Regions from separate parts of the Microbacterium sp. zg.Y1084 genome, predicted to be linked through region 2. Evidence: predicted binding sites of a transcription regulator. Region 2 holds the regulator's gene; the other holds the start of a gene.
What was found. The regulator LexA, encoded in region 2, represses DNA repair genes until DNA is damaged. The targets are predictions, from matches to a motif close to TCGAACANNTGTTCGA.
Positions count from the first base shown of each region.

Region 1: the regulator LexA is predicted to act here: its motif matches at 5,738-5,753, upstream of NQ165_RS08915 (Rv2578c family radical SAM protein).

Region 1 is NZ_JANJGV010000004.1:157,940-173,514, reverse strand. It holds gene NQ165_RS08940 (ECF transporter S component) at 1-481, shown strand, start outside; gene NQ165_RS08935 (ABC transporter ATP-binding protein) at 551-2,338, shown strand; gene NQ165_RS08930 (energy-coupling factor transporter transmembrane component T) at 2,335-3,144, shown strand; gene NQ165_RS08925 (acyl-CoA dehydrogenase family protein) at 3,213-4,376, opposite strand; gene NQ165_RS08920 (M15 family metallopeptidase) at 4,566-5,498, opposite strand; gene NQ165_RS08915 (Rv2578c family radical SAM protein) at 5,762-6,820, shown strand; gene NQ165_RS08910 (DEAD/DEAH box helicase) at 7,106-9,283, opposite strand; gene NQ165_RS08905 (galactose mutarotase) at 9,525-10,346, shown strand; partial or broken gene NQ165_RS08900 (efflux RND transporter permease subunit) at 11,307-14,525, opposite strand; gene NQ165_RS08895 (CrcB family protein) at 14,637-15,014, opposite strand; gene NQ165_RS08890 (CrcB family protein) at 15,011-15,421, opposite strand; gene NQ165_RS08885 (DNA topoisomerase IB) at 15,431-15,575, opposite strand, start outside.
Region 2 is NZ_JANJGV010000008.1:4,904-20,478, reverse strand. It holds gene miaB (tRNA (N6-isopentenyl adenosine(37)-C2)-methylthiotransferase MiaB) at 1-567, shown strand, start outside; gene miaA (tRNA (adenosine(37)-N6)-dimethylallyltransferase MiaA) at 560-1,537, shown strand; gene dapF (diaminopimelate epimerase) at 1,547-2,422, shown strand; gene NQ165_RS10160 (class I SAM-dependent methyltransferase) at 2,440-3,081, opposite strand; gene hflX (GTPase HflX) at 3,165-4,718, shown strand; gene NQ165_RS10150 (prolyl oligopeptidase family serine peptidase) at 4,760-6,676, opposite strand; gene NQ165_RS10145 (methylenetetrahydrofolate reductase) at 6,877-7,836, shown strand; gene metE (5-methyltetrahydropteroyltriglutamate--homocysteine S-methyltransferase) at 7,833-10,160, shown strand; gene lexA (transcriptional repressor LexA) at 10,243-10,935, opposite strand; gene NQ165_RS10130 (LysM peptidoglycan-binding domain-containing protein) at 11,190-11,549, shown strand; gene NQ165_RS10125 (histidinol-phosphate transaminase) at 11,615-12,709, shown strand; gene hisB (imidazoleglycerol-phosphate dehydratase HisB) at 12,706-13,317, shown strand; gene hisH (imidazole glycerol phosphate synthase subunit HisH) at 13,314-13,970, shown strand; gene priA (bifunctional 1-(5-phosphoribosyl)-5-((5-phosphoribosylamino)methylideneamino)imidazole-4-carboxamide isomerase/phosphoribosylanthranilate isomerase PriA) at 14,023-14,778, shown strand; gene NQ165_RS10105 (SseB family protein) at 14,762-15,547, shown strand.

The DNA.
Region 1 (15,575 bases), on a different contig from region 2:
CATGGCCGCCGTCGGAAGCTGGCTGACGCCCCTGGTCATCGCCGCGTTCCCGATCATCTACGGCGTCGTGCTCGGCGTGCACGTGCTGCCCGGCATCATCGCGCAGGAGGCGCTGCGCCTGCCGTGGGTGGCACTGCTCACCCACCTCATGGCCGCCCTCGTCGGGGCGGCGCTCGCGCCGCACTGGGCCCTGCGGTTCATCGGCACCGCGCTGCTGTTCGGCGGCATCCAGGAGCTCGTCGCCGCCGCCACCCGCTACCGGGTGTGGCAGGCCTGGCGCTTCTTCATCTCGGCGGTCATCCTCGGCGCCATCGTGGCGTTCGTGGTCGCGATGGTCGCCGACCTCGGCTCTCTCGCGCCGTGGGCCCAGGTGACCTACCTCTCGGTGTCGGTGCTGGGACCGGTGGCGTGGACGGCGGCCGGGCTCGCGGTCGGTCGCGGCCTGCGCAACGCGGGCGTCGCCCGCGCCGTCGCGCGCTGAGCGTGCGCGATTGGCAGCGAAGATAGGGCGGGCTACCGTGGGGGGAGACCCCGTCCCCCTGCGCTCTGGATGCCTGTGACCTCCGCTCCCCGCGACGAGTCCGCCGCGTCCGTCCCGGCGGACAGCGCCGACCCCACGCCGCCGCTGCTGCGGGTGCGCGACCTGGCCGTGCGCTACCCGGGCGCAGCGTCGTCGGCGCCGACATCGGCGACCCTCTCGATCGATCCCGGCGAGGTGGTGCTGCTGCTCGGACCGAGCGGCTCCGGAAAGTCGACGCTCGCGCTGTCGCTGAACGGGCTGATCCCGCAGGCGGTGCCTGCCGCGGTGGCGGGGAGCGTGCGGGTGGCGGGAGAGGATGCCGGCACCACCCCCGTCGCGCGACTGGCGACCCGCGTGGGCATGGTGTTCCAGGACCCCGACGCCCAGCTGGTGACGGGGACGGTGCTGGACGAGGTGGCCTTCGGACCGGAGAACCTGCGGCTTCCGGCACCCGAGGTGCTGGCCCGCGCCGAGGAGGCGCTGCGCCGGGTGGGGCTGTGGGAGCGTCGCGGCGAGAACCCCGACCACCTCTCCGGCGGCGGCCGGCAGCGCCTGGCCATCGCGTGCGCGCTGGCGCTGCAGTCGCCCCTGCTGGTGCTCGACGAGCCGACCGCCAACCTGGACCCGCGGGGCATCGAGGAGTTCTACCGGGCGTTGGGCGATATCGCCACGACCGGCGACCGGGCGATCCTGCTCATCGAGCACAACCTGGATGCCGCGATCGGCCTCGTCGACCGGGTGGTCGCGCTCGACGCCGCGGGAGGCACGGTCGTGGACGGCCCCGTCGGCGACGTGCTGCGCACCCGCGCCGCGGAACTCCACGACATGGGGGTGTGGCTGCCGACCGCGACGCTGGCGGCGCTGCGCCTGCGCCGTGCGGGATACCGTCTCGACCCCCTGCCGCTGACGCCGGGAGAGCTGCGCGACGCCCTGCAGGCCGAGCCCGCCCCGGTCACGCCGACCGGGACCGCGGATGACGCGGCGCCGGCATCCGCCCCCGCCCGCCGCCGCAACGCCCCCGTCGTGCAGGTGCGCGGACTCACCGTGGCCCGCGGGCGCCGCGAGGTGCTGCACGACGTCGACCTCGATGTGCGCGCGGGCGAGTTCGTCGCCGTCGTCGGCGCCAACGGGGCGGGCAAGACGACGCTCGTGCAGGCGATCGCCGGGGTCGTGCGCCCGCCGCGGGGGCGTGTGGAGGTCGGCGGCATCGATCCGGGCCGTGCGGACGCCCGCACGCTGCACCGTCGCATCGGCTTCGTGTTCCAGAATCCCGAGCACCAGTTCATCGCCGGCACCGTGTTCGACGAGCTCGCCCACGGCCTGCGGCTGCAGCGGGTGCCCGAGCCCCAGGTGCGGGAGCGCACCGACGAGCTGCTCGAGCGGTTCGGCCTCGCGGACAAGGCCGACGTGCACCCGTTCCTGCTGTCCGGCGGCCAGAAGCGACGCCTGTCGGTGGGCACGGCGCTCGTGGCGGGGGCGCCGGTGCTGGTGCTGGACGAGCCCACCTTCGGCCAGGACCGCGCCCGCGCCGACGAGCTGCTGACACTGCTGCGCGACCTCAACCGCCAGGGAACGACGATCATCGTCGTCACCCACGACATGCAGCTGGTCACCGAGTACGCCGACCGCACCGTCGTGCTCGGCGACGGCCGTCTGCTCGCCGCCGGAGCGACGCCCGAGGTGTTCGCCGATGAGGCCCTGCTCGCGCGGGCGGGACTGCGTCCGCCGCCCCTGCGGGAGGCGCTGCGCGGGGTGACGCGGCATCCCCGCCTGCAGTCCGTGGTGCGCCTGGCCGACCTCCCGGGAGGCGGACGATGACGGTGGTGGCCGATCCCTACGCCGAGGCGGCACCCGCGCCCGCGGCACGGTTCCTCTACGGACTGAACCCGCTGGCGAAGTTCCTCGCCCCGCTCCCGGCGATGACCATCCTCGTCTTCGCCCGTGACCTCACCACACCGCTGGCCTTCCTCGTGCTGTCGTATCTGGTCGTCATTGTGGGCGCCCGCTGGACGCCGCGGCTGGCGGCGACGCTGCTGGCCGCCGTGCCCCTCGGCATCCTGCTCATCGGCTTCGGGATGAGCGTCTGGGTGGATGCCGACCGGGTCGCCGCCACCGCCCCGGTGCTGCAGGCGGGCAGCTGGACGCTCTATGCCGGCGCGCTGCAGATCGGCATGGCCACGGCGCTGCGGCTCGGCGCGATCGTCGCGCTGGCACTGATGGCCGGCTTGACCACCACCGGCCCCGACCTGGTGCGCGCGCTCGTTCAGCAGCTGCGCGTGCCGTACCGGGTGGGCTACACGGCGCTGGCGGCCTTCCGGTTCGTGCCGCGGTTCCGCTACGAGCTCGACGTGATCCGCCAGGCACACCGGGTGCGCGGCTCGCACGGCGGCCGCGGGCCGTTCGCCGCGATCGCCCGCGGTGCCGGATACCTCGTGCCGCTGCTGGCGGGGGCCATCCGTCACGCCGAGCGGGTGGCGCTGGCGATGGATTCCCGCGCCTTCGGGGCCTACCCCGACCGCACCGAGCGGCATCTCGTGCCCTGGCGCACCCGCGACACCGTCTTCGTCGTCGCCTTCTGGATCGTGACCGGGGCGCTGCTGGTCGTCTTCTGGCCACGGGGCTGACCTCCCCGCGAACGACGGATGCCGCGACCCCCGGTGGGGCCGCGGCATCCGGGTGCGTCAGGTGCAGGTCAGCGCTTGCCGGCGATCTTGCGGCTGACGATGTCGCGCATGATCTCGTTCGTGCCGCCGTAGATGCGGTGCACGCGCGCGTCGAGGAACGCCCGGGCGATGGGGTACTCGGTGATGTAGCCGTACCCGCCGTGCAGCTGCACGCAGGTGTCGAGGATCTCCCACTCGCGGTCGGTGGTCCAGAACTTCACCTTCGCGGCCTCTTCGCCGGTGAGCTTGCCCTCCTTGTAGGACATGAGCGCCTTGTCGAGGTACGCCCACATGACGTCGACGGTCGTGGCGACGTCCGCCAGCTTGAAGCGAGTGTTCTGGAAGTCGATGATGCGCTCACCGAACGCCTCGCGGCTCTTGGTGTACTCCACCGTCCACGCCAGGGCGGCCTGCGAGGCGGATGCCGCGGCGATGCCGATCGACAGACGCTCGAGCGGCAGGTTCATCATCAGCTGGACGAAGCCCTGGCCCTCGGTGCCACTGATGAGGTTCTCCTCGGGCACGAAGACATCGGTGAACGACAGTTCCGCGGTGTCGTGGCCGTGGGAGCCCATCTTGTGCAGCTTCTTGCCGTGGTCGAAGCCCTCCATCCCGTTCTCGAGGATGAGCAGGCTGAAGGCGTCGGGGCGGGTGCCCTCGCCGGTCTTCACGAACGTCACCACGATGTCGGCGGTCTTGCCCGAGGAGATGAACGTCTTCGCGCCGTTGACGATGTAGCCGCCGTCGACCTTCTTGGCGGTGGTCTTGATGCCGCGCAGGTCGCTGCCGGCGCCGGGCTCGGTCATCGCCAGGGCGCCGAGCACCTCGCCGGTGGCCATGCGGGGCAGCCACTTCTCCTTCTGCGCCTGCGTGCCCATGTGCACGATATAGGGCACCGCGAGATCGTCCTGGATGCCGAACGCGCCCGCGAGCGACCCGGCGCCGGCGCCGATGACCTCTTCGTTGACGATCGTGCGGAAGCGGTAGTCCTGCAGCATGCCGGCGCCGCCGAACTCCTCGGGGACGGACAGCCCGATGAGGCCGGATTCGCCCGCGGCGAGCATGGTCTCGCGGTCGATCTCGCCGTCGGCATCCCACTTCTCGCGCTTCTCGTTCGTCGCGTAGCGCTTGATGAACTCGCGGACGACCTCGCGGAATGCCTCGTGGTCCTCGTCGTAGATGTCACGCTCCATGGCGCGCCTCCTTCGGTGTCGGTCGGCGCCGCGGCCGCCGTGCTTCTGTGGATCCGGGTGCGACGCTGCGCCCGCTCGGGCGGCGCCGCCATGACCCGAGTCTAGGCTCTGGGCCGGTCTCGAGGTGCGCGTTTGTGGGATCGGATGCCGTGAAGTGCGGAACTGAGTTCCGGACTCTGGAGGGTGACGCTAGCCCGGGTATGCCGGCGCCGGAGGGAGCTCGAAGAACTCCTCGAGCGAGTGGAATCCGCCGTCATGGTAGGCGCGGGCGAGGTCGTGGCCGAGGTAGCGCAGGTGCCACGGCTCGTACGCGTATCCGGTGACGGGCGCGTACCCGTCCTCGTACCGCACGATCCAGCCGTACTCCCACGCGTGCGTGCGGATCCAGCGGTCGGCGGCGCTGCCCGCAAGGCCGTCGAGGGTGCCGCACCCGTCCACGCACGACACGACGTCGGCCGCGAGGCCGGACTGGTGCTCGCTGTATCCCGGCCGGGCGCTGACCAGCTCGGCCTCGGCGGCGCCCAGCCGGGCGACCTGCGCGTCATGGATCGACTGCTGCATGCCGAAGGAGCGGTACCCGCTCTGCACCCCGAACTCCGCGCCCGCCGCGCGCGCAGCATCGGCCATCGCCTGCAGCGCCGCGGCCGCGTCCTCACGGAGGATCACCTGGTTGCCGCCCTGCATGGAGCCGGCGGACACGAGCGACGCCGGAACGTGATCGGGGACGGAATAGGGTCGCTGCTTGTTCACGACGGCCCACAGCCGCGCCGGATCGGACAGGTCGATGCACAGCGCCGCCCCGCGGGCGACGGCCTCGCGGAAGACGGCGGCACCGCCCGCGGCGGCGATCGCGGCGGCATCGTCGCCGGCTTCGAGCGCCGCCGAGACGGCCGGCTCGGCGCAGATGCCCTCGACGGCCGCCGGCGCCGGCGGCGTGTCCGCGACCGCATCCGCGACGGGCGGCGGGGTCAGCGCGGGCACGGGAAGAGCCGTCACCCGCGGCGCGGGAGCCGCGGCGGGCGTCGGTGAGAGCGCGTCGCCGCTGCCGTCGCCGGAGCCCGACAGCAGCGTCACGAGCGAGACGCCTCCCCACACGATCAGCACGGTCAGCAGCGTGAGCACGACGGCGCCGCGTCGCCGCGCCGCTCGGCGCCGGCGCCGTGGGCCCGGGGCCACGGGGGCCGTCGCCGTCGCGGTCGCCGTTCCACCGCGCGCCGAACCTCGCGCCGTGCGCAGCGCGCGTCGCGATTCGGGCGGTCGGGGGTCCGTCACCCCTTCATTGTCCCCCGTCGCGGCGCTCCCGACAGCATCGGCCGCGCGGGAGTGTTCGAGGTGCGCCGCGCCGCCGCATTGACAGAGTGTCGAAGATCTGTTCCCATGGAACGATGCGGTGGCAGGGTCAGGAGCTCGGGGTGGTGGACGCCGATGCGCTTCCGGGAATGGAGCGCATCGACGGCCTGGTGCGCTCGGTCACGACGCCCGAGTTCGCGGGGATGACCTTCCATGAGGTGCAGTGCAAGTCCGCGCTGAACCGCGTGCCGGCGGTGTCGGCGATGCCCTTCGACTGGACGGTCAACCCCTACCGGGGCTGCAGCCACGCGTGCGTCTACTGTTTCGCGCGCGGCACCCACGAGTACCTCGACATGGATGCCGGGCGCGACTTCGACTCGCAGATCGTCGTGAAGATCAACGTCGCCGATGTGCTCGCGCGCGAAGTGCGGCGCGGGTCGTGGGCGCGCGAGACGGTCGCGCTCGGCACCAACACCGACCCGTATCAGCGCGCCGAAGGCCGCTACGGGCTCATGCCGGGGATCATCGGCGCGCTCACCGAATCGGGCACGCCGTTCTCGGTGCTCACCAAGGGCACGCTCATCCGTCGCGACCTGCCCTTGCTGCGCGACGCCGCCCAGCAGGTGCGGGTCTCGCTGGCGATGTCGATCGCCGTGGCCGATGAGTCACTGCGTGCCGCGATCGAGCCGGGGGCGCCGTCGTTCCAGGCGCGGCTCGACACCGTGCGCGCGGCCCGCGAGGCGGGGTTCCGCGTGACGGTCTTCCTCATGCCGATCGTGCCGCACCTCACGGACTCGGTCGCGGTGCTCGACGATGCGCTGCGCCGCATCTCCGCCGCGGGTGCCGGGCGCGTGGTGTGGGGCGCGATGCACCTCCGCCCCGGCGTGAAGCCCTGGTTCCTGCAGTGGCTCGCGCGGGAGCATCCGGAGCTGGTGTCGTCGTACCACGGGCTCTACCCCGGGGCATCCGTGATGGCGCCGAAGGCGTACCGCACCTGGCTCGCACGACGGGTGCGGCCGCTGCTGCGCCTTCACCGGCTCACCGGTGGCGAAGAGGACGACGAGCCCCGCCGTCCCGCACGCCCCGGCCCCGTGGTCACGACCGCTCGCGGGCGGGCGGCCGCGGCCGCGACGGCGGCACCGGCGCTGTTCTGACGGCGGCAGGCCCGCCCTGCGGCGACGCGCGCCCGCGGCATCCCGTCACGAGCGGCACCCCCGCACCCCGTCAGCGCGGGAGCACCCCGGCACCCCACCCACGGAGCGGCACCCTCGGCGCCCCGTCACGAGCGCAGGAGATGCGACCAGCGCAGGACGAATCCGCGCCGGAACCGCCTACGCCCGCGACATCTCCTACGCCGGGAACGACGAAGCGCCGACCGCCCCGGGAACGACGAAGCGCCGACCGCCCGGGTGGGGGCGACCGGCGCTTCGGGAGCGTGCTTACGCGTCGACGTCGGCCAGCTGACGGCCGGCGATCTCCTCGAGGAGGTCGTCGCCAAGGCGCACCTCGTCGAAGGGAGCCTCGATCTCGGCGCGGTCGAGCATCTCGGTCATGCGCCGGCGGCGCTGACGCGGGATGAGGGTGACGACGCGGCCCGCACGACCCGCGCGGCCGGTGCGGCCCGAGCGGTGCAGGTACGTCTTGTACTCGTCGGGCGCGTCGGCCTGGATGACCAGGTCGATGTCATCGACGTGGATGCCGCGGGCGGCGACGTCGGTGGCGACGAGCACGCTGACGCGTCCCTCGGTGAGGCGCTGCAGGTTGCGGGTGCGCTTGGCCTGGTTGAGGTCACCGTGCAGCGCGACGGCCGGGATGCCGGCGTCGTCGAACTGCTCGGCGAGCATCTCCGCGTAGGCGCGGGTGCGGGCGAACACGAGGGTCTTGCCCTCGCGGTCCACGAGCGAGGTGAGGATCTCGGCCTTGTCGCGGTGGTCGATCACCAGGATGCGGTGGTCGATCGTGCTGGAGTCCTGGTCTTCACCGGCGACCTCGTAGACGGCCGGCTCGACGAGGAACTCGTCGACCAGCGCGGCGACCTCGCGGTCGAGTGTCGCGGAGAACAGCAGCTTCTGCGCACCGTCGGCGACGAGGCGCAGGATGCGCTGCATCGGCTCGAGGAATCCGAGCTCCGACATGTGGTCGGCCTCGTCGAGCACGACGATCTGCACCTCGGAGAGGTCGAGCTTGCCCTGTGCGACGAGGTCCTCGATGCGACCGGGCGTGCCGATGATGATGTCGACGCCCTTCTTCAGCGCGCCGACCTGGCGCGCCTGGGGCACACCGCCGTAGATCTGCGTGGTGAAGATGCCGACGCTGCGCGCGATCGGCTGGATGGTGCGGTCGATCTGCAGCGCGAGCTCACGGGTCGGGGCGAGCACGAGCGCCTTGGGCAGGCGACCGAACTCGCGACGCTTGCCGGCCTGCGAGCGCAGCAGCGACTCCACGAGCGGAGCGCCGAAGGCGATGGTCTTGCCGGAGCCGGTGCGGCCGCGGGCGAGAACGTCCTTGCCCTCGAGGATCGGGGCGATGGTCGCCGCCTGGATCGGGAACGGGGTCGGTGCGCCGAGGTCCTGCAGGACGCGGACGATGTTGTCGCCCAGTCCGAGGCTCGAGAAGGTCACATCGGCGACCTCGCCGGCCTGCACGGCCTCGGCCTGCAGGCGCTCGTGCACGACGTCGACGTGGGCCTCCTGGGCCTTCGTCTTGGACTCGGCGTTCCAGTCCGAGCGAGCCGGACGGTCACCGGAATCGCGACGCGGGCGGTCGTCGAACGAACGCGCGGGGCGGTCGTTGAACGAGCGGGCGGGACGGTCGTCGCGCTGGGGACGGTCGAACGAACGCGCGGGGCGGTCGCCATACGAACGGGCGGGACGGTCGTCGCGCTGCGGACGGTCGAACGAACGCGCGGGGCGGTCGCCATACGAACGGGCCGGACGGTCAGCGGAATCGCGACGGGGGCGGTCGTCGAACGAACGCGCCGGGCGGTCGCCGTAGGAGCGGGCCGGACGGTCATCGCGCTGCGGGCGGTCACCGTACGAGCGAGCCGGGCGCTCGTCGTAGGAGCGGGCGGGACGGTCATCGCGCTGCGGGCGGTCGCCGTACGAACGGGCCGGACGCTCATCGTAGGAGCGGGCCGGACGGTCATCACGCTGCGGGCGGTCACCGTACGAACGCTTCGGGCGGTCGTCGTAGGAACGCGCGGGACGGTCATCACGCTGCGGGCGGTCGCCGTAGGAACGAGCCGGGCGGTCGCCCTGGGCACCGCGGTAGCCGTCGCGCTGGGGACGGTCGCCGGCCGAGCGGGCCGGACGGTCGTCGAACGAACGGGCGGGACGGTCGTCGAACGAACGACGGGGGCGATCCTCGGAGTGGCTGCGGATGCTGCGGGACGCGTCGCGACCCACCTTCTCCTGCGCGGTCCAGCGGCGCTTGGGCGCGGCATCCGTGGTCTGCTCGGGGGCGCGGTAGCCGCGGTGGCTGGGGCTCTTCGAGCCGGTGGTACCGGTCGATGCCTCGCCGGGACGACGCTTGCGGTCCTGGAAGCTGGTCTTCGCGCCGTAGCGGGGCTCGAAGTTCTTGGCCGGTCGGCCGCCTGCGGGCTTCTTGCTCTTGGGCATGGGAAATGTCCTTCTGGGTTCTCTTTCACACGAGAACAGCACCCGCTGGCACGCAGGTATAACCCGGACATCCGTCGGCCGGGGCCATTATCGATAGTGGTCATGCACGTCGATCGACGCCCACCATCGGCCCCTTGGACTCACAAACCCATCCACGCGCACCACGCGCAGTGTCCGAAGCCGACCAGACGAGTATACGGGTGCGACGCTGGGAAACCGCCCATCGGCCTACCATGACGGCATGACCACCCACATTCCCTACGACCCGACCGGCCGCCGCTTCACCGTGGAGGCGGGCGACACCACCGTCGAGGTGAATCAGGTGGGCGGTGCGCTGCGCGCATTCTCGGTCGATGGGGTCGACTTCGTCCCCCGCTACCGCGATCACCTCCCGACGCCCGCCGGCGCCGGCATCGTCATGGCCCCCTGGACCCATCGCGTGCGCGACGGCGTCTGGGTGCACGAGGGGACGACGCAACGGCTGGCGATCAGCGAACCGAAGACCGGCAACGCCTCGCATGGGCTGCTGCGCTTCACCGGCTACCAGCCCGTCGCCTATGCGAAGGACTCCGTCACCCTCGGTGCCGACGTCTACCCGCAGATCGGCTATCCGTTCCATCTCGCCACGGAGGTCACCTACACCGTGGCGGAAGGCTCCCTCACGGTGGCCCACCGGGTGATCAACCTGGGGGCCGAACACGCACCCGTCGCCATCGGCGCCCATCCCTACTTCTGCATCGGCGGCGCCGACACGGCCGGGCTGACGCTGCACCTGGATGCCGCGACGCGCTTCACCGTCGACGAGCGGCTGCTGCCGGTTGCGGAAGAGCCCGTCGACGAGGCGACCGACCTGCGCACCCCGCGCCGACTCGGCGACCTCGACCTCGACACCGCGTACGGCACGATCAGCCGCGACGATGACGACCTCGTCCGCGCGACCCTCTCACCGCACCGGATGGCCGCTCACTCGCGGTCTGGGCCGGTCCGGGCTTCGACTACGTGCAGGTGTTCACGACCGACCGGTTCCCCGGCGAGCGGCTCGCCGTGGCGATCGAGCCGATGACGGCGCCGGCCGACGCCTTCAACTCGGGCAGAGGGCTGCGCCGGCTCGCCCCCGGCGAGGAGTGGCAGCTGTCCTGGGGTACGGCCGCCCGCACCCCATAAGTCAGCGCTGGGTGTCGGATCCGCCGTCGTGGGTCTCGGATGAGTCGGACGCCGCGTCGGAGTCGCCGGCCTCGGCCGCACCGGACGCAACATCGGTCTCGTCGGACTGAGCCTCGTCGATGTCGGACGGTTGCGCCTCATCGGACTCGGCGGGTCGCCACTCGTCACCCTCCGCGGGCTGAGCCTCGTCGAACTCGGCGGGCTGCGCCCCGCTGAACTCGGACGGCTCGTCCGCGTCGGAGAGCTCGGCGGGCTGCGCCGCGTCGGACTCGGCCGGCCGCCCATCCTCACCCTCGGCAGGCTGCGCCTCGGAGAACTCGGCGGGCTGCCATTCGTGACCGTGGGTGGGCTCGACCTCGGCGCCCTCATCGGGCTCCTCCGCGGCGTGCTCGCCGGATTCGGCGTCGTGCCGCTCGCCGGGCTGTCCCGCGGCGTGCTCGCTCGGCTCCGCCTCGGCCTGCTCGCCCGTCTCCGCCGGCTCCGCCACGTCGTGCTCGGACCACTCCGCCTCGGACTGTTCGCCGGACTCCACCTCGGGCGGCAGCTCGGCAGCCTCCGCTGCGGGCTCCACGCCCTCGACCTCCGGCTCGCCGGACTCCGCGCGCTCGTCGGCCTCAGCGCTCTCGCCGGACTCAGCGCTCTCGCGGGGTGAGACAGCGGATCCGGCAGCCTCATCGAACCAGTTCGACTCCGCAGAAGACGACTCATCGCCGGACGGGTCGGCGTCGACCTCAGCGTCGGGCTCAACGGCCCCGACAGGCCGCTCAGCGGCATCCGGCTCCTGCGTCGCCGGCGCGTCGAGGTCGGTCGCCGCACCGCCGGTGGCCGCGCCGGCGACCGCGATCGGGTTCGTCGACCCGAGTGCCCGCAACTCGCGCCGCGTGAGCGGCACACCCGTCGTCGGCACACCCGTCGTCGGCACACCCGTCGTCGGACCACCAGTCGCCGCGCCGGCCACCGCCACGGCGACCGCGGGCGCGGGCGCCTCGGTCGGCACCGCGGCGCGCTTGGCCTCACGACGCTCGCGCGCGCCTTCGACGAGGTTGTAGAGCGTCGGCAGCACGAGCAGAGTCAGCACGGTGGACGAGATCAGCCCGCCGATCACGACGATGGCGAGCGGCTGGGAGATGAACCCGCCGCTGCCGGTGATGCCCAGCGCCATCGGCGTCAGCGCGAAGATCGTCGCCAGCGCGGTCATGAGGATGGGACGCAGACGTCGCGCGCCGCCGGCGATGGTGGCGTCGTGAGCGGAAAGCCCCTTCACGCGGTACTGGTTGACGAGGTCGACCAGCACGATGGCGTTGGTCACCACGATGCCGATGAGCATGAGCACGCCGATGAGCGATGCGACGCCGAGCGGCACCCCGGTGGCGATCTGCAGCAGAATCGCGCCCGTCGCCGCGAAGGGCACGGACACCAGCAGCAGCAGCGGCTGGCGCAGCGACTTGAACGTCGCCACCATCACGATGTAGACGATCAGGATCGCCGCCAGCAGGGCCAGGCCCAGCTGGTAGAAAGCATCCTGCTGCTGAGAAAGCACGCCGCCCACGCTCGCGTCGGCCGAAGCGGGCAGGTCTGCGTCGGCGAGCGCCTCGGTGACGACGGCCGACGCGGCGGTGAGGTCGTCTCCCGAGGGGGTGACGACCACGGTGGCGGTGCGCTGGCCGCGCTCGGCGGTGATCGAGGTCGGGCCCTCGCTCTCCTCGACCGTCGCGACCTCCGACAGCGCCACCGGACCCGTGGCGGTCGGCACCTGCAGACTCTTCAGGTCCTCCAGCGTCGCCGGCACCTGCGAGGCGGCCAGGTACACCGTGAGCGTCGTGTCGTCGATCTCGACCGACCCGATCTGCTGCGGCTGCATCGTCCCCGACACGAGCGCGCCGACGGCGACTTCAGACAGCCCGCGCTGAGCGGCGGCGTCGCGGTCGACCACGACGGCGATGTACGGCAGCGAAGCGGCGAGGTTGGTGGTGACCTGCTCGACCCCGTCGCGTCCTTCGACCGAGGCGACGACGGCATCCGTCGCCTCCTGCAGTGTCGTCTGGTCGGGTGCGGTGACGTCGATCTCGATGTCGCTGGACCCGAATCCGCCCTGTGCGGACAGTGCGACGGTGCCGACGTCGGACAGCCCGTCGACGGTGTCGAGCACGTCTTCACGCACGGTGATCTGGTCGGCCTCGGGGTCGGTGGTGACCGAGAAGGTCGCCCCGCTCGACCCGCCCGAGAACGCGTCGACGAGAGCCGATCCGCTCGAGCCGATCGACACCTGCACGGTCTCGATGCCGTCGACGCCCAGCAGCGCCTCTTCGACGACGGCGGCTGCGGCGTCCTTTGCGTCGAGCGAGGCGGCGGGACCGAGATCCTGCGTCACGGTGAAGGTGTTCTGCCCGGTGTCGCCGAGGAAGTTCGTCTTCATGAACGGCGCCGCCGCGACCGTGCCCGCGAGGACCAGCAGGGCCAGCAGCAGGGTCACCGCCGAGTGGCGCAGCGTCCACCGCAGCACCGGTAGGTACGCCTTCTGCAGCCGCGACGGCGGCGCAGAGGGGTCTTCGGGGTCGATGGGCTCACCATCGGGTCCGATGAGCGCCTTGCCGGGGCGCAGGAACCAGTAGGCCAGCACGGGAACGATCGTCAGCGACACGAACAGCGACGCCGTCATCGCGATCGTGACCGTCAGCGCGAACGGCCGGAACAGCTCACCGGTCACGTCGCCGACGAAGGCGATGGGCAGGAACACCGCGACGGTGGTGATGGTGGATGCCGTGATGGCGGCAGCCACCTCGCGCACGGCCAGCAGGATGGACCGCAGCTTGTCGGCGGACCCGACATAGTGGCGCTTGATGTTCTCGATCACGACGATGGAGTCGTCGACGACGCGACCGATCGCGATCGTCAAGGCGCCCAGGGTCAGGATGTTCAGCGAGTACCCGAACGCCTGGATGCCGATGAACGTGATGAGCACGCTGGTGGGGATCGAGATCGCCGTGACCAGTGTCGAGCGCACCGAGAGCAGGAACAGCAGGATCACGAGCACCGCGAACGCCAGCCCGAGGAGCCCTTCCTCGGCGAGCGCCGCGATGGATTCCTGGATGAAGGGCGCCTGGTCGAACACCACGGTGAACTCGGCGGCGCCGTCGAGTGCCTGCTCGAGGTCCGGCAGCGCGGCGAGCACGCCCTTCGAGACGTCCACGGTGTTGGCGGCAGGCAGCTTCGTCACGGCGATCGTGAGCGCCGGCTCGCCGTCGACGCGCGAGATCGAGGTCTGCGGGTCCTGGTCGGCCTCGACGGTGGCGACATCGGAGATGGTGACGACGCCGGCGCCGAACTGGGCAGGGTCGGTCGGAACCAGCGGAAGCGCCCCGATGTCCTCGACCGAGGTGATCTTCGCGCCGGTCTGCACCGTCAGGGTGCGGTCGTCCTCCGTGATGCCGCCGCCGGGGAAGAGGACGCCGTTCTGGTCGAGGGCGTCGCTGATCGCCTGCTGGCTGAACCCCGCTGCGGCGAGCGCCGCCTGGTCGGGCGTGATGGTGATGCGCTGGCCGGCGCCGCCGACCACCTCGGCGGAGTTGACCCCGGGGACGTCCTCGAGGTCGGGGATGACCGTGGACTCCAGGAGCTGCTGGATCGACGTCTCGTCGTCGTACCCGGTGACGGCGAGCTGGATGACGGGGAGATCATCGATCGACAGGCTGAAGACCTGCGGATCGACGGATTCGGGCAGCTGACCCTTGATGCGGTTGATCGCCTGCGTGATCTTCTGCTCAGCGGTGGCCAGATCCGTGCCGTAGGTGAAGGCCGCCTGGATGATCGAGGCGTTGGTCGTGCTCGTCGCGGTGGTCGATTCGAGCCCGGGCACACCCTGGATGGCCGTCTCGATGGGGAGCGACACATCGTTGGACACCACCTCGGGCGAGGCGCCCGGGTAGGTCGCCACGACCGTCAGCGCCGGGAACTCGATCGACGGGATGAGCTCCTGCTTGAGGTTGGTCAATGCCAGCCCGCCGAACACGGCGGCGACGATCGTCACGAGGGCGATGAGCGCGCGGTTCTTCAGGCTCAGGACGGCGAGGTGAGACACGGGCTGCCTTTTGCGAGATGTCGATGCGGGGGGACGGGTCGCCACGAGCGCGGCCGATACGCGGATGTATCGGGTTCAGTATCCCATGCGGCATACTGCGCGGCGCGCCGCTCACCGTGGCAGCAGGCCACCGATCACCATGCCGATCGCCGCGGCGACGACGGCGGTGCCCAGCGTCGCGATCAGGTTGACCACGGCCCAGTCGCGGCGGCCGCGCTGCGCCATCAGTGCGGAGTCCACGCTCACGGTGCTGAAGGTGGTGAACCCACCCAGCAGGCCGACCCCCACGACCATGCCCCATACGGGCGCGAACGATGCCCCCGCCCCGACGATCACGCCCAGAACAAGGGACCCGATGACGTTGACCAGCAGGATGCCGAGGGGGAAGGCGTCGCTGCGCCCGCGCATGACGGCGGCATCCACCAGGTAGCGCACACCGGCACCCAGCCCGCCGGCCGCTGCGAGGACGCCCAGCTCTGCGAGGTTCATGCCGGCACCTCCGTGATGCGCGCCGCGGCCTGACGCCGGCCGATGACCACGCCCCACGCGGCGGCGGCCACCCCGCAGGCCACGCTCACCGCGGCCAGGAGCATGCCGGTCACCGGTGCCGCACCGAACAGCTGCACCGTCTGCACGGCGAACGCACTGTAGGTCGTGAATCCTCCGAGCACCCCGGTGCCCAGGAACGCGCGCAGCCGCGGTCGGCTCTGCCCGAGCCGGCCGACGACGAACCCCAGGGCGAAGGAGCCCGTGACGTTGATCGCCGCCGTCACCAGCGGAAGGGCGAGGGGGTGCGCTGCCGGTCCCCACGGCAGCACGAGAGCGGCGCGCGCGGCGACCCCGATGGCGCCGCCGAGCACCACGAAGACCAGGGTCAGCCAGGAGAACCGCGCCACGGGCTCAGGCTAGGGAACGGTCTGCAGGATCAGCGTACGGATCGCCGTCTCCGACGAGACCGACGCGTCCAGCAGGTGCCCCGACCGATACCGCGAGAACACGCGCGGGTCGATGTACGACCCTCGCGCGACCGACGGCGTGTTCCCCAGCGCC
Region 2 (15,575 bases):
TTCCCGGGCGAGACCGACGAGGACTTCGAGGACACCATGCGCGTCGTCGAGCAGGCGCGCTTCGCCAGCGCGTTCACCTTCCAGTACTCCATCCGCGAGGGCACCCCGGCCGCCACCATGCCCGACCAGGTGCCGAAGCACGTCGTGCAGGAGCGCTACGACCGGCTCATCGCACTGCAGGAGCGCATCAGCCTCGAGGAGAACCAGGCGCAGGTCGGGCGCGAGGTGCACGTGCTGGTGTCCACCGGCGAGGGCAAGAAGGACGCCGCGACGCATCGGCTCACCGGTCGTGCCGAGGACAACCGCCTCGTGCACTTCGAGGTGACTGCGCAGTCGCAGACACCGCGTCCGGGCGACGTCGTGTCGGTCGTCATCACGCACGCTGCGCCCTTCCACCTGCTCGCCGACGCTCCCGACGGGGCGCCGCTGCGCATCCGCCGCACCCGCGCCGGCGACGCGTGGGACCGCGCGCAGGCGGAGTCGTGCGCCGTACCCGCGCCGGCCGGCGAGAACGGCGCGCCCCGAGCGATATCGCTGGGACTGCCCACGCTGCGCGTCGGTGTCTGACCCGTCTGCTCCGGCCCTGTGGGCGGTCATCGGCGCCACCGGCACCGGCAAGACCGCCCTCTCGCTCGACCTCGTCGAGGCTCTTGCCGCACGCGGCCGTCCGGCGGAGATCGTCAACGCCGATGCCATGCAGCTGTACCGAGGCATGGACATCGGCACCGCGAAACTCCCCGTCGCGGAGAGGCGCGGCATCCCGCATCACCTGTTCGACGTGCTGGAGCCGGCCGAGGATGCGGCTGTCGCGTGGTACCAGGACGCTGCGCGTGCCGCCGTCACCGCCATCCACGGCAGGGGCGCCGACGCGATCCTGGTGGGCGGTTCAGGCCTGTATGTCTCCAGCGTCCTCTACGACTTCCGCTTTCCGCCGCGTGACCCCGCCGTGCGCGCACGGTTGGAGCGCGAGCTCGACGAGACCGGACCCGGCGCACTGTACGCCCGGCTGCGCGACATCGACCCGCTGACCGCCGAACGGGTTGATCCCCGCAACGGCCGACGTATCGTGCGCGCGCTCGAGGTGCTGGAACAGGGCGAGGCGACCCACGGCGCGGCCCTGCCGGAGACCCCCGTCCTGTGGCACGAGCCGACGCGCATCGTCGGCGTGCAGATGCCGCGCGACGAGCTGGTGGCCAGGCTCGATGCGCGGGTGGAGGCCATGTGGCGCGACGGCCTGGTGGGTGAGGTGGCGGCGCTGCGCGCTGCGGGCCTCGAAGACGGTGTGACCGCCCGGCGCGCCATCGGCTACGCGCAGGCTCTCGGGCAGTTGGACGGAGACCTCGCCGAGGCGGAGGCGATCGCGCAGACGCAGGCGCTGACCCGGCGGTACGCCCGGCGGCAGGTGTCGTGGTTCCGTCGCTATGCCGACGTCACCTGGGTCGGTCCCGACGCCGACGCCGCCGCGCTGGAAGAATCCCCCGGCTGGGCTTCGCCGACGATCGACCGGGGCGGAGGGGCCGGCACGGGCCTCGAATAGACTGGCCGGATGCCGCAGACCCTCCCGTTCACCAAAGGCCACGGCACCGGCAACGACTTCGTGATCATCGCCGACCCCGATGGCGCCCTGGACCTTTCCGACGACCAGGTCGCCGTGCTGTGCGACCGGCGCTTCGGCATCGGCGGCGACGGCATCCTCCGCGTCGTGCGGTCGGCTGCGCTGCCTGCGGGACACCAGGCGGCGGCATCCGGTGCGGAGTGGTTCATGGACTACCGCAACGCCGACGGCTCCATCGCGGAGATGTGCGGCAACGGCGTGCGCGTGTTCACCCGCTACCTCGTCGACACCGGGCTGGCGGCACTGCCCGACGCCGGCCATCTCGACATCGGCACGCGGGCGGGCGTGAAGCGGGTCACCTGGTCGGCGGACGGCTTCGAAGTCGACCTCGGCGTGTGGCGGGCCGAGGACGGCGACGTGCTCGTGCGCGCACGGGGGCTCGATGTGGCCCGCCCTGGCCAGGGGATCGACGTCGGAAACCCGCACGTGGTGGTCGCCCTGCCCACCCGGCGCGAGCTCGAAGGCCTCGACCTCACGGTGCAGCCACTGCTGGACCCGGAGCCCCGCGACGGCGCGAACATCGAGTTCGTCGTCCCCGCCGACCCGCTCGTGCGCGGCGGTGTGGGTGCGATCACGATGCGCGTGTTCGAGCGCGGCGTGGGCGAGACGCTCAGCTGCGGCACCGGTGTGGCCGCCGCGGCCCTCGCGGTGCGGCTGTGGGCGGGCGCTGCGGCGCCCGACGCCTGGCAGGTCGACGTGCCCGGCGGCACGCTGGGCGTGCGGGTGCGCACCGACGACGACGGCGAGCACGTGCTGCTGTCGGGGCCGGCCACGCTGGTGTTCACCGGCGAGGTCACACTCGCCTGACCTGCGCGGCGACCGCCTCAGGGCAGGGAGATCTCCGCCGTCGGCGGGGTCCCGTGTCGCCGCACCTTTAGGACGCGGAAACCCTTGGCCGTGGCAGCCCGGTGCACGCTGTAGCCGTCGGCGAAGGTGGCATCCAGCCACCGCTGCAGCGAATCGGATCCCAGGTTGCGCTGCACGACGAGCCACGCGTCGCTGCGTTCACCGAGCCGGGGGATCCACTGCTGCAGCATGTCGTGCAGCACGCTCTTGCCGACGCGGATCGGCGGGTTGGAGCGGATGGTGCGGAACACGACGTCGTCGGGAACATCTCCCGGCTGCACGGCGTTGATGTTGTCAAGCCCCAATGCCTCCGCGTTGCGGCGAACGAGATCGAGCGCCCGCTCGTTGACGTCGACGGCCCAGACGGTCGCGTGGGGCGCGTCCATGGCCAGCGACAGCGCGATGGGACCCCATCCGCAGCCGAGGTCGAGCAGGTGCCCGCCGGGCGGAGGCGGCGGAGTGTTGGTCAGCAGCACCGCTGTCCCCGAGTCCACATGTCCCGGGCTGAACACCCCGCCCGCAGTCATGACGTCCACGGCGCGGTCGGACAGGGTCACCCGGATGCGACGGAGATCATCGGAACTGGACGGGGAGGCACTGAAGTAGTGATCGTTCCCCATCCTGCGAGCGTAGCGGAGGCCGCGCGCAGCGCGGAAAGCTAGAGTTTGAGGATGCCGCCCCTGCGGTCTCCCGAAAGGAATCCATGACAGACACCACCACACCCGAAAGCCCCGATCACACCCCGGTAGACCCGGTGGACAGGGTGCTGGCGCGCGCTGAGGCGCGCCCGGGAGTGAAGGTCAGCACGTTCGGCGACCGTGCCGACGGTCACCCGCTGGGTGCCGCGCAGGCGCTGCAGGACGCCTCGACCGCCTATGGCGACGGCGACGGCGAGCAGTGGGATCGCGAGGAGCGCGCGGCGCTGCGTCGCGTGCCCGGGCTGTCGACCGAGCTCGAGGACGTCACCGAGGTCGAGTACCGCCAGCTGCGGCTGGAGAACGTCGTCCTCGTCGGCGTCTACCCCCAGGGCTCGCAGGAGGATGCCGAGAACTCGCTGCGCGAGCTGGCGGCCCTCTCCGAGACGGCCGGTGCGGTCGTGCTCGACGGCGTGCTGCAGCGGCGCCCCCACCCCGACCCGGCGACCTACGTCGGCCGGGGCAAGGCGCAGGAGCTGCGTGACATCGTCGCCGCGGTCGGCGCCGACACCGTCATCGCCGACACCGAGCTGGCGCCCAGCCAGCGCCGTGCCCTGGAAGACGTCGTGAAGGTCAAGGTGATCGACCGTACGACGGTGATCCTCGACATCTTCAGCCAGCACGCCAAGAGCCGCGAGGGCAAGGCGCAGGTCGAACTCGCGCAGCTCGAGTACCTGCTGCCGCGCCTGCGCGGCTGGGGCGATTCGATGAGCCGCCAGGCCGGTGGCCAGGTGGGCGCCGGCGGCGCCGGCATGGGCTCGCGCGGACCCGGTGAGACGAAGATCGAGCTCGACCGTCGGCGCATCCGCACCCGCATGGCGCAGCTGCGCCGGCAGATCCGCGACTTCGGCCCTGCGCGCGACGCGAAGCGCGCAGAGCGCAAGCGCAACACGATCCCTTCCGTCGCGATCGCCGGGTACACCAACGCCGGCAAGTCGAGCCTGCTCAACCGGCTCACGAGCGCGGGCGTGCTCGTCGAGAACGCGCTGTTCGCGACGCTGGACGCCACCGTGCGCCGGTCGGAGACGGCTGACGGTCGCGTGTACACCCTCACCGACACCGTCGGCTTCGTGCGCAACCTGCCGCACCAGCTCGTCGAGGCGTTCCGCTCCACGCTCGAGGAGGTGTCGGGCTCCGACGTCATCCTGCACGTGGTGGATGCCTCGCACCCCGACCCCGCCAGCCAGATCGCCACGGTCCGTGACGTGATCGGCGACGTGGGCGCGCGCGACATCCGCGAGATCGTCGTGTTCAACAAGGCCGACCTCGTCGACGACGACACCCGTCTCGTGCTGCGCGGACTCGTGCCCGACGCCCTCTTCGTCTCCTCGCGCACCGGCGAGGGCGTGGACGAACTGCGCACCGTCGTCGAAGCGGCTCTGCCGCTGCCGGCGGTCGAAGTGCACGCGCTCGTTCCCTACGACCGGGGCGACCTCGTCTCGGCCGCGCACGAGACCGGCCACATCGTCGCGCAGTCGCACGAGGAGGAGGGCACCGCCCTGCACGCGCACGTGTCGCCGCGACTGGCCGCCGAGCTGGAGCGGTTCCGCACCGACGCCTGACCTGAGGAGTGGGGGCCCGCCGTGATGGCGGCCCCCACTTGTCAGTCCGCCCGCGTCAGCTCGAGCGGCGGGACACCCGGGGTGGCGAACCCGAACACCTGCCCGAGGAACGCGAGCTCGGACTCGAGCGCATGCACCACGGTCTCCGCACGCCGGAACCCATGGCCCTCGCCCTCGTAGAGGACGTAGGCGTGGGGGATGCCGCGGGAGGCGAGCGCGTCGCGTATCGCCTCGGACTGCGACGGGGGCACCACCTCGTCCTCGGCGCCCTGCAGCAGCAGCACCGGCACGCGGAAGCGATCCGACCGGCTCAGCGGCGACCGCTCGACGTACACCGCCTCGGCCTCCGGGAGCGGGCCGATCAGTCCGTCGAGGTAACGCGCCTCGAAGTCGTGCGTGTCCTCGGCGAGGGTGCGGGCATCGCCGACGCCGTAGCGGGAGATGCCCGCCGAGAACACATCGGTGCCCACGAGCGCCGACAGCACCGTCCACCCGCCGGCCGAACCGCCGGCGATCGCCAGGCGCGCGGCATCCGCCCGCCCGGCGTCGGCCAGGCCCTGGGCTGCGGCAGCCACATCGTCGACGTCGACGACGCCCCACTGGCCGCGCAGGCGTTCGCGGTACGCGCGGCCATAGCCGCTGGAGCCGCCGTAGTTGACATCGAGCACGCCGATCCCTCGGCTGGTGAGGTAGGCGATCCTGCCCGATGCGGCGGCGGCGACGTGGGCGGTGGGCCCGCCGTGCACGAACACCACGTAGGGCGGCAGCTCCCCGTCGGGGGCGACGACACCGGGGTGGGTGGGCGGGTAGTCGAACGCGTGCACCGGGCCGTGCGGGCCCTCCACCGTCACCGCGCGGGGGATCGGGGTCCACTCCGGCGCCCAGGCGGGCTCGCCGCCGACGAGCGCCTGCGCGGCGGCCGGCTCGTCGACGTCGACGAGCCACAGTCCGGCGGGGGTGTCGATGCCGGCTCCGGTCAGCAGCACGCGCGTCCCGGCGACGTCCTCGACCGACACGCCCGCCGTCAGCGGCAGACCGAGACTCTGCGCGGCGCCGTGCGCATCGATGAGCACGACGTCGTCGCCGCCGTGCGTGCGCACCGCCACGATGCGCCCATCGGGCAACGGCGCGAACCAGCGCTGACCGAGCACCCACACCGGTCCGCCGGTGTCGGCGTCGGCCGGGGCGACCGGCTGGGCGGGGGCGTCGTCGAGCACGTCGCGTCGCCACAGGTTCCAGCGGCCGGTGGGGTCGTCGCTGAAGAGCAGGTGCCGCTCATCGGTCCACACCGGCTGCAGCGGTGAGGTCTCGCCGTCGGTCAGCACCACGGGCCGCACCGCGACGCCGGCCTCCATCTCCGCGACATACAGTCGGGCGCGGTCCCACGGCATGTCGGGGTGATTCCAGCCGACCCAGGCGAGATGGCGGCGATCGGGGCTGAGCGCAGGATGCACGACGAAGTCGCTGCCCCCGGCGAGCTCGATCACCGCGCCGCCGTCCACGGGGATCGCGACGATCGCGCGTCGCGGGACCCCGGGTGCGGTGTGGTCCTCGCGCACCGCGAGCAGGGTGCCGGCCTGCCAGCTCAGCCCGCCGTGACGCACATCGCCGTCGGCCGGGGTCAGGGGCTCGGGGTCGGCGCCGGGGCGCACCGCGTAGACACGCTGATCGGTCTTCTCCACGAAGTAGAGGGTGCCCTCAGGGGAGGCCGTCCAAGCTCCGCCGCCGTACTCGTGCACCCGCGAGCGTGCGTTCCAGGGCGCCGGCAGCACGTCGGCCGCCGTCCCGTCGGCCCGCCGCCGGCGCACGGCCGTGCGGCCGCCTTCCGCGGGGAGCGTCACCCCCCACCACACCTCGTCGCCGACGAAGCGCGCGCCCTCCAGGCGCGGCGCCGCGCCCGAGACCTGCTCGGCCGTGAGCGGGGATGGCCAGGAACCGTACGGGAGAACGTCCACCATGCGCACAACGTTACGCGGGGACACAGTGCGTCACATCCGTCGCGCACGCACGGGAGCGTCGCTACCGTGGCCCCATCGTCGCCGGCTCCCCGAGCGCGGCAGGAGCGACAGCCGAGCCCGGCACCCGCCCGCGAGAAACGCACGCTGTGCGTGGATGCGGCCGTCCGGGCCGCATTCCCGGAACCTCCGAGGACGCCCCCATGAGCCTGTCGCCCGACGCGAGCGCACCGACCGTGCCGTTCTCGTTCGAGCTGTATCCGCCGCGCTCCGCCGCCGCCGCCGGCCACCTGCGCGAGACCATCGCACGCCTGGCGGCCGCGGGTCCCCGTTTCCTGTCGGTGACGTACGGGGCGGGGGGATCGACCGGCGGAGACTCCCTCGAGGTGCTGCGCCACATCCGCCGCACGACCGCCGTCGAGCCCCTGGCCCATCTCACCTGCGTGGGCAACACCTACGCCGGGGCCGCGGCACTCATCCGCGAGTTCCTCGACGCCGACATCACGAGCTTCCTCGCGCTGCGCGGCGACCCGCCCGCGGGGGCGGCCGAGGGCGACCGTTTCCTGGGCGACCTCGAGAGCGCGGCACAACTCGTGCAGCTCATCGACCGGGTGCAGGCCGAGCACGCCCCGTACACCGAACATGCGATCCCGGGACTGCCGGGTGCAGCGCGCGTCGCGCCGCGCCCGCGCGCGCACATCGCCGTCGCGGCCTTTCCGATGGGGCACCCGCGGTCTCGCCACGCCGGTCAGCACCTCGACGCGCTGCTGGCCAAGCAGGCCGCCGGGGCCACGCTGGCGATCACGCAGCTGTTCTTCCACCCCGACGTCTACCTCGCCTTCGTCGACCGGGCGCGCGCGGCCGGGGTGACGATTCCGTTGCTGCCCGGCATCATGCCGATCACCTCGCCCGCACGCCTGCGTCGCGTGCTGGAGCTGACGGGCGAGGACCTGCCGTCTGAGCTGGCCATCGCGCTCGAGGTCGAGCCGTCGGCCGCAGGCCAGCGCGACATCGGCATCGCAGCGGCCGCCGATCTCGCCCGCGCCGTCGTCGCCGGCGGCGCCCCCGGCGTGCACCTCTACGCCTTCAACGACCACGAGACCGTCCTGTCCGTCCTCCGCGAGGGCGGCATCCTCACCCCACACAAGGAGACCGCATCATGACCGACGCCACGTTCCCCGCCGGTACGATCCTCGGCTACCCGCGCATCGGCCCGCGCCGCGAGCTCAAGCGCGCCGTCGAGGCGCACTGGGCCGGCGATCTGGATCTCGAAGGGCTCGAGCAGGTGGCTGCCGACCTGCGTCGGCGCACCCGCCGGCGCCTCGCAGCGCTCGGGCTGGGGGCCGGGGACTCCGCCATCCCCGACACCTTCTCGTTCTACGACCAGGTGCTCGACGCCGCCGCGACGGTGGGCGCGCTGCCGCAGCGGTTCGCCGACCTCCGTGCCGCGGACGGGACGATCCCGTTGACGGCGTACTTCACAGCGGCACGCGGCGACCGGGAGCGTGCGCCGCTGGAGATGACGAAGTGGTTCGACACCAACTACCACTACCTCGTGCCCGAGATCGGTCCCGAGACGCGGTTCGCGCTGTCGAGCGACCGCTTCGCGCGCCAGGTCGCCGAAGCGCGTGCCGACGGGGTGGTCGTCCGGCCCGTGATCGTGGGCCCGGTGACGCTGCTGGCCCTGGCCAAGGCGACGGATGCCGCGCCCGAGGGCTTCGACCCGCTCTCGCGCCTGGACGAGCTGCTGCCGGTGTACCGCGCGCTTCTCGCCGCCATGCGCGCGGCGGGCGCGGAGTGGGTGCAGCTGGACGAGCCGGCGCTGGTGAGCGAGAGCCTGCCGGCGTCGCCTGCCGCCCTCGCCGAAGCCGCGGCCCGCGCCTATGCGCTGCTCGGCGACGCCGCCGACCGTCCCGCCGTGCTTGTCGCCGCCGGCTACGGCCGGCTGTCGGCCGAGGCGTGGCGGGCGCTCGCCGCGGCTCCGATCGAGGCGGTGGCGCTCGACCTGCACCGGGGCGGCGTGCCGGAGCCCGCCCCCGGCCTCGACGGCAAGACGCTGGTGGGTGGCGTCATCGACGGCCGCAACGTGTGGCGCGGCGACCTCGCCGCCGCCTGGGAGCGACTCGACGCGCTGCGCGCCCTCGGTGCCCGCGCCGTCGCCGCAGGCACCTCGACCTCGTTGCAGCATGTGCCGCACGACGTCGCGGATGAGCCCGACCTCGATCCCCGCCTGGTGTCCTGGCTCGCCTTCGCCGACCAGAAGGTGCAGCAGGTCGCCACGCTCGCCACGGGGCTGCAGGTCGGGCGCGAGGGCATCGCCGACGAGCTGGCGGCGGCATCCGCTGCGCTCGCCGACCGGCACGCCGCCCCCGGCGTGCGCGACGGGGCGGTCCGGCCGCGAGCAGCGGCGCTGAGTCCCGACGACTACTCGCGGGCCGCAGCCGCCACGCGGGAATCCGCGCAGCGTGAGCTCGGACTCCCCGTGCTGCCGACGACGACGATCGGCTCCTTCCCGCAGACCGGCGACATCCGCCGTGCCCGCGCCGCCGCTGCGCGTGGAGAACTGACCGCCGCGCAGTACGACGGCTTCCTGCGCGACGAGATCCGCCGGGTGATCGAGCTGCAGGAGCGCCTGGGGCTGGACGTGCTGGTGCACGGCGAGGCGGAGCGCAACGACATGGTGCAGTACTTCGCCGAGAACCTCGACGGCTTCGCGGTCACCCGCAACGGCTGGGTGCAGTCCTACGGATCGCGGGCCACCCGCCCGTCGATCCTGTGGGGCGACGTCTCTCGGCCGGCCCCCATCACCGTGGGGTGGTCGGCCTACGCCCAGAGCCTCACCGCGGCTCCGGTGAAGGGGATGCTGACGGGGCCGGTGACCATTCTGGCGTGGTCGTTCGTGCGCGACGATCAGCCGCTGGGCGAGACCGCGGACCAGGTGGCGCTCGCCCTCCGCGATGAGATCGCCGACCTCGAGGCGGCCGGCATCCGCATCATCCAGGTGGACGAGCCCGCCCTGCGCGAGCTGCTGCCGCTGAAGAGCGCCGACCAGCCGCACTACCTGGAGTGGTCGGTCGGTGCGTTCCGTCTCGCCACCGCGGGCGCCGTCCCCGCCACCCAGGTGCACACGCACCTGTGCTATTCGGAGTTCGCCGTCGTCATCGATGCGATCGCTGCGCTGGACGCCGATGTCACCTCCATCGAAGCGGCCCGCAGCCGTGGCGAGGTGATCGGCGACATCCGCTCCTCGGGCTTCGCGCGCGGCGTCGGGCCAGGCGTGTACGACATCCACTCGCCCCGGGTGCCGTCCGTCGACGAGATCGCGGGCCTCCTGCGGCGCGCCGTCACCGAGCTGCCGATCGGCCAGGTGTGGGTCAACCCCGACTGCGGACTGAAGACCCGCGGCTATGCCGAGACGGTCGCGTCGCTGGAGAACCTCGTCTCGGCCGCGCGCGCGGTGCGCGAGGAGGTGGCGGTGCGGGCCTGACCTCCCGGCGGGGACGCACGAGGGGATGCCGCGGCAGTGCGGCATCCCCTCGTCATGTCACGCGGCGTACGCGCGGTCGCGGCTACACCGCGCGCAGCACCGCCACCACCTTGCCCAGCACGACCGACTCGTCGCCCAGGATCGGCTCGAACGCGCTGTTGCGCGGCAGCAGCCACGTGTGACCGTCGCGCTGGCGGAACGTCTTGACCGTCGCCTCGCCGTCGAGCATCGCCGCGACGATGTCGCCGTTGTCGGCTGTGGGCTGCGAGCGGACGACCACCCAGTCGCCGTCGCAGATCGCGGCATCGATCATCGATTCGCCGCTGACCTTCAGCATGAACAGGTCACCCTTGCCCACCAGCTGGCGCGGCAGCGGGAAGATCTCCTCCACCTGCTGGTCGGCGGTGATCGGCACGCCCGCGGCGATGCGGCCGACGAGCGGCACGAGCGCGGCGTCGCCGACGCTGGGCGCGGCATCGGCAGGATTCTCGGCGGCAGAGCCGGGCAGGTCGATCAGCACCTCCATGGCGCGCGTCTTGCCGGGGTCGCGCCGGAGGTATCCGCTCAGCTCGAGCTGATTGAGCTGATGGGTCACGCTCGACAGCGATTTGAGTCCCACCGCGTCGCCGATCTCCCTCATGCTCGGCGGGTAGCCATGCCGTGCGATCGAGCGCTGGATGACCTCGAGGATCGCCAGCTGCTTCTCGCTGAGGCTCTTGCGCCGCCGCGTCTGCGGCTTGTCCCGCTCGCGGCCGGCCGGTGTCGCGTCGGTCATCGAGCCTTCTCCCGTCTCGCCGCGCGAGGCAGCGTCTTCGAATGTCGGAGGTCCGTGATGGGGTGCTCCTATCGAAACCGTATCCGGTGCCGGATGCCGCGGCGCAGAGGTCCACGCGTGTCGCGTGCGATTCGATATCCGACCGGTCCCGTGCTTGACACCCTAGAACATCGAAGATAACTTCGGAAAAGAACTTCGCATCCGGCCTTCCTGGCCGAAGGTCGGATGCGAAGATCGCCACAGAGGAGGACTCCATGACCACCATCCAGCTCGCCGGACCGACGTCGTCCGCCACGCGGCTGCGGCTCACCGCCCGCGGTCGCCGGGTGTTCACCGGTCTCGCCGCCCTCCCCATCGTCATCGCCGTCGGCGCCGCCGCCCTCAGTGGGGGAGGTGCACTCGCCAGCGGGGACCGCTCCGCTCCGGCCGGCTCGTTCCAGATGGTCACCGTCGCTGCGGGCGAATCGCTGTGGTCGATCGCCGAAGAGGTCGCGCCCCAGGCCGACCCGCGCGACGTCATCCACGAGATCGTGCGGCTGAACGCCCTCGAGTCCTCCGTGGTCGCCGCCGGTCAGCGACTGTCCATCCCCTGGGAGTACACCGCCGCGCCGTGAGGCCGGGTGCGAGGGCGATACGTTCCGACCTGGGGCCGAGCCCACTGATGGCCGGGCTGGCTAGCATGGGAGGGGTGATCCCGAGTCTCAACGACCTCCCCCTCCGCGACGATCTGCGCGGCCAGACGCCGTACGGCGCTCCGCAGGCGGCACTCCCCGTCGCTCTGAACGTCAACGAGAACACGCATCCGGTTCCCGACGAGGTCGCGGGCGACATCCTCGACGCCGTCGCTCGTGCGCTGCGCGACGTGAACCGTTACCCCGACCGCGAGTTCACGGCGCTGCGCGAGGCCTTCGCCGAGTACCTCGGCCACGGCCTGTCCCGCGACCAGATCTGGGCGGCGAACGGCTCGAACGAGGTGCTGCAGCATGTGCTGCAGGCGTTCGCCGGTCCCGGCCGCACCGCGTTCTCCTTCGCGCCGACCTACTCGATGTACCCGCTGTTGACGCGGGGGACGGGAGCCACCTGGGTCGCCGGTCACCGCGCGCACGACTTCACCCTCGCTCCCGACGACGCGGCATCGCAGGTCGCGGAGGCGGCGCCCGACGTGGTCTTCCTCTGCGCGCCGAACAACCCCACCGGAACGCCGCTGTCACTCGACGTGGTCGAGGCGGTCTACGAGGCCACAGCCGGTGTCGTGATCGTCGATGAGGCGTACGTCGAGTTCGCCCCACGCGACGCGCGGTCGGCGGTGACGCTGATGCCGGGGCGCGAGCGGCTCGTGGTGTCCCGCACCATGAGCAAGGCCTTCGCCTTCGCCGGAGCGCGGGTGGGATACCTCGCAGCCGATCCCGCGCTGATCGACGCCCTGCGGCTGGTGCGGCTGCCGTACCACCTCAGCGCACTCACTCAGGCGGCCGCCACCGCCGCGCTGCGGCACGCGCCGGTCATGCTGGGCATGGTCGACGAGATCGTCTCCCAGCGCGACCGCATCTCGGCGACCCTGGAGGCGCTGGGATACGAGCCCCACGAGTCGTGGACGAACTTCGTGCTGTTCGGCGGCGTCGCCGACCCCGCCGCCACGTGGCAGGCGCTCTACGACAGGGGAGTGCTCATCCGCGACGTCGGCATCCCGCACCACCTCCGGGTGACGGCGGGGACCGAGCAGGAGACGACCGCGTTCCTCGACGCGCTGGCGTCGATAGACTCGGGGTCATGACCCGTCCCGAGGCGCGCACCGCGTCTGTGCGCCGCGCCACCAGCGAATCGTCCGTCGAGCTCGACCTCGACCTCGACGGCACCGGTCGCAGCCACATCGACACGAGCGTGCCCTTCTTCGACCACCTGCTGACCGCCTTCGCGAAGCACTCGCTGACCGACCTCACGGTGCGGGCCTCCGGCGACACCGACATCGACGCGCACCACACCGTCGAGGACGTCGCGATCGTGCTCGGCCAGGCGATCCGCGAAGCACTGGGCGACAAGAGCGGGATCTCCCGCTACGGCGACGCGCTGGTGCCTCTGGACGAGGCGTTGGCTCAGGCCGTCGTCGACATCAGCGGCCGGCCCTACCTCGTGCACACGGGGGAGCCCGCCGGCTACGAGTTCCACCTGATCGGCGGCCACTTCACGGGCTCGCTCGTGCGTCACACGTTCGAGGCGATCACCTTCCACGCCGGAATGACCGTGCACGTCAGGGTGCTGGGAGGTCGCGATCCGCATCACATCGCCGAGGCGGAGTACAAGGCGTTCGCGCGAGCGTTCCGCCAGGCCAAGGCCCTCGACCCGCTCGTGCAGGGCATCCCCAGCACGAAGGGCGCTCTGTGAGCGAGGCCGCCCGGCCTCTCGTTGCGGTGCTCGACTACGGATCGGGCAACGTCCACTCCGCGGTGAAGGCGCTCGTCGCCGCCGGGGCCGATGCACGGCTCACGGCTGACCGCGGACTCATCCGCGACGCCGACGGGCTCGTCGTCCCGGGGGTGGGTGCCTTCCGCGCCGTGATGGACGCGCTGCGTGCCAGCCGTGCCGATGAGCTCATCGACCGGCGACTGGCCGGGGGACTGCCGGTGCTGGGCATCTGCGTGGGCATGCAGGTGATGTTCGAGCACGGCGTCGAGCGCGGCGAGGACACCGCCGGCCTGGGTGAATGGCCCGGCGCCGTCACCGAGCTCGACGCCCCGATCCTGCCGCACATGGGCTGGAACACCGTCGAGCCCGGCGAGGGGTCGGTGCTCTTCCGCGGGCTCGAGCAGGAGCGGTTCTACTTCGTGCACTCCTACGCCGCGCAGTCGTGGGAGCTCGACGTCATCCCGCCGTTCCCCGCGCCGGCCCTCACCTGGAGCCGTCACGGTGCGCCGTTCCTCGCCGCCGTCGAGAACGGGCCGCTCTCGGCCACCCAGTTCCACCCGGAGAAGTCCGGCGAAGCCGGCATCCGTCTGCTGTCCAATTGGATCGGCGCGCTGCGCCCGACTACTGTCTGACATCGTGCCTGCGCGGCCTGACGCTGCGCATCCCGAGCCCGCACCTGGAGCCATGAACGATTTCGCGTCCACCCCTGAGCTGATCCTCCTCCCCGCCGTCGACGTCGCCGCCGGCAAGGCCGTGCGCCTGACGCAGGGCGAGGCGGGTTCCGAGACGACCTACGGCGACCCCGTCGACGCCGCGATGGCCTGGGCCCGGCAGGGGGCGCAGTGGATCCACCTCGTCGACCTGGATGCGGCGTTCGGTCGCGGCAACAACACGGCGGTGCTGCGCAAGGTCATCAAGCAGGTGCGCAACGTCAAGGGCGTGCAGGTGGAGCTCTCCGGCGGCATCCGCGATGACCGCTCGCTCGAGGCCGCGCTCGAAAGCGGAGCGAGCCGCATCAACCTCGGCACCGCGGCGCTGGAGAACCCCGAATGGGCCGCCGACGTCATCGCGCGCTACGGCGACGCGATCGCGGTCGGGCTGGATGTGCGCGGCACGACGCTCGCCGCCCGGGGCTGGACCCGCGACGGCGGAGACCTGTGGGAGGTGCTCGACCGCCTCGAAGCGGCCGGCTGCACCCGTTACGTGCTCACCGACGTCACCAAGGACGGCACTCTGCGCGGCCCGAACCTCGAGCTGCTGCGCGAATTCGCCTCCCGCACCCCGAAGCCGGTCGTGGCATCCGGAGGCATCTCGAGCCTCGACGACATCGCCGCACTGCGCGAGCTCGTGCCGCTGGGGGTGGAGGGCGCCATCGTGGGCAAGGCCCTCTATGCCGAGGCGTTCACCCTGGCCGAGGCGCTGGATGTCGCCGGCTTCTGAGGACCACTGCGGCAACACCGCCGACTCCGCCGGGGTCGCGTGGGAGGGACGCAGCTTCCAATCCAACCCGCACGCCGGGGATGACGGGTCCGCCGACCCGGCACTGCTGGCGGCGCTCCTCGCGTTCCGGGCGGGCGAGGGCGACCAGGTCGCCGTGGTCGACGCCTATCGGCAGGCGAGGCTGCTGATCCCGCTCGTGGCGGAGAAGGGCGACGAGGGGGTCGGTCCGACCGGGCTCGCCGTCGACAAGACGCAGGAGCTCTCGATCGTCACCGTCGCCGCGCCCGATGGACGCAGCGTGCTGCCCGTGTTCACCTCGGTGCAGGCGATGCAGCGGTGGGATGCCACCGCCCGTCCCGTACCCGCCGACGGCATGCGCACCGCGCTCGCGGCGGCCCATGACGACACCGACCTCATCGTGATCGACCCCACGTCCGAGACGGAGTTCGTGCTGCGCCGTCCCGCCGTGTGGGCGATCGGTCAGGGGCAGCCCTGGGAGCCGAGCTTCGCGTCGCCGGAGGTGTACCGCGGGCTGCAGGAGAGCGTCGGGGGAGAGCTCGCCGTGCTCGACCTGTCGGTGGAGCCGGGCGATCCCGATGCCCGGCTTCGCGGGCCGGAGCTGGTGGTGCGGCTGCAGCTGATGTCGGGCCTGGACCAAGCCGAGCTCGATGCCGTGCTGCAGCGCCTTGCCGCGCACTGGGCGGCCGACAACCGCATCGCGGTGCTGGTCGACTCGCTGACTGTGAAACTGCTGCGCGCACCGGAATGAGCGTGCCCGGCGCCGAGTGAGCGTCCGT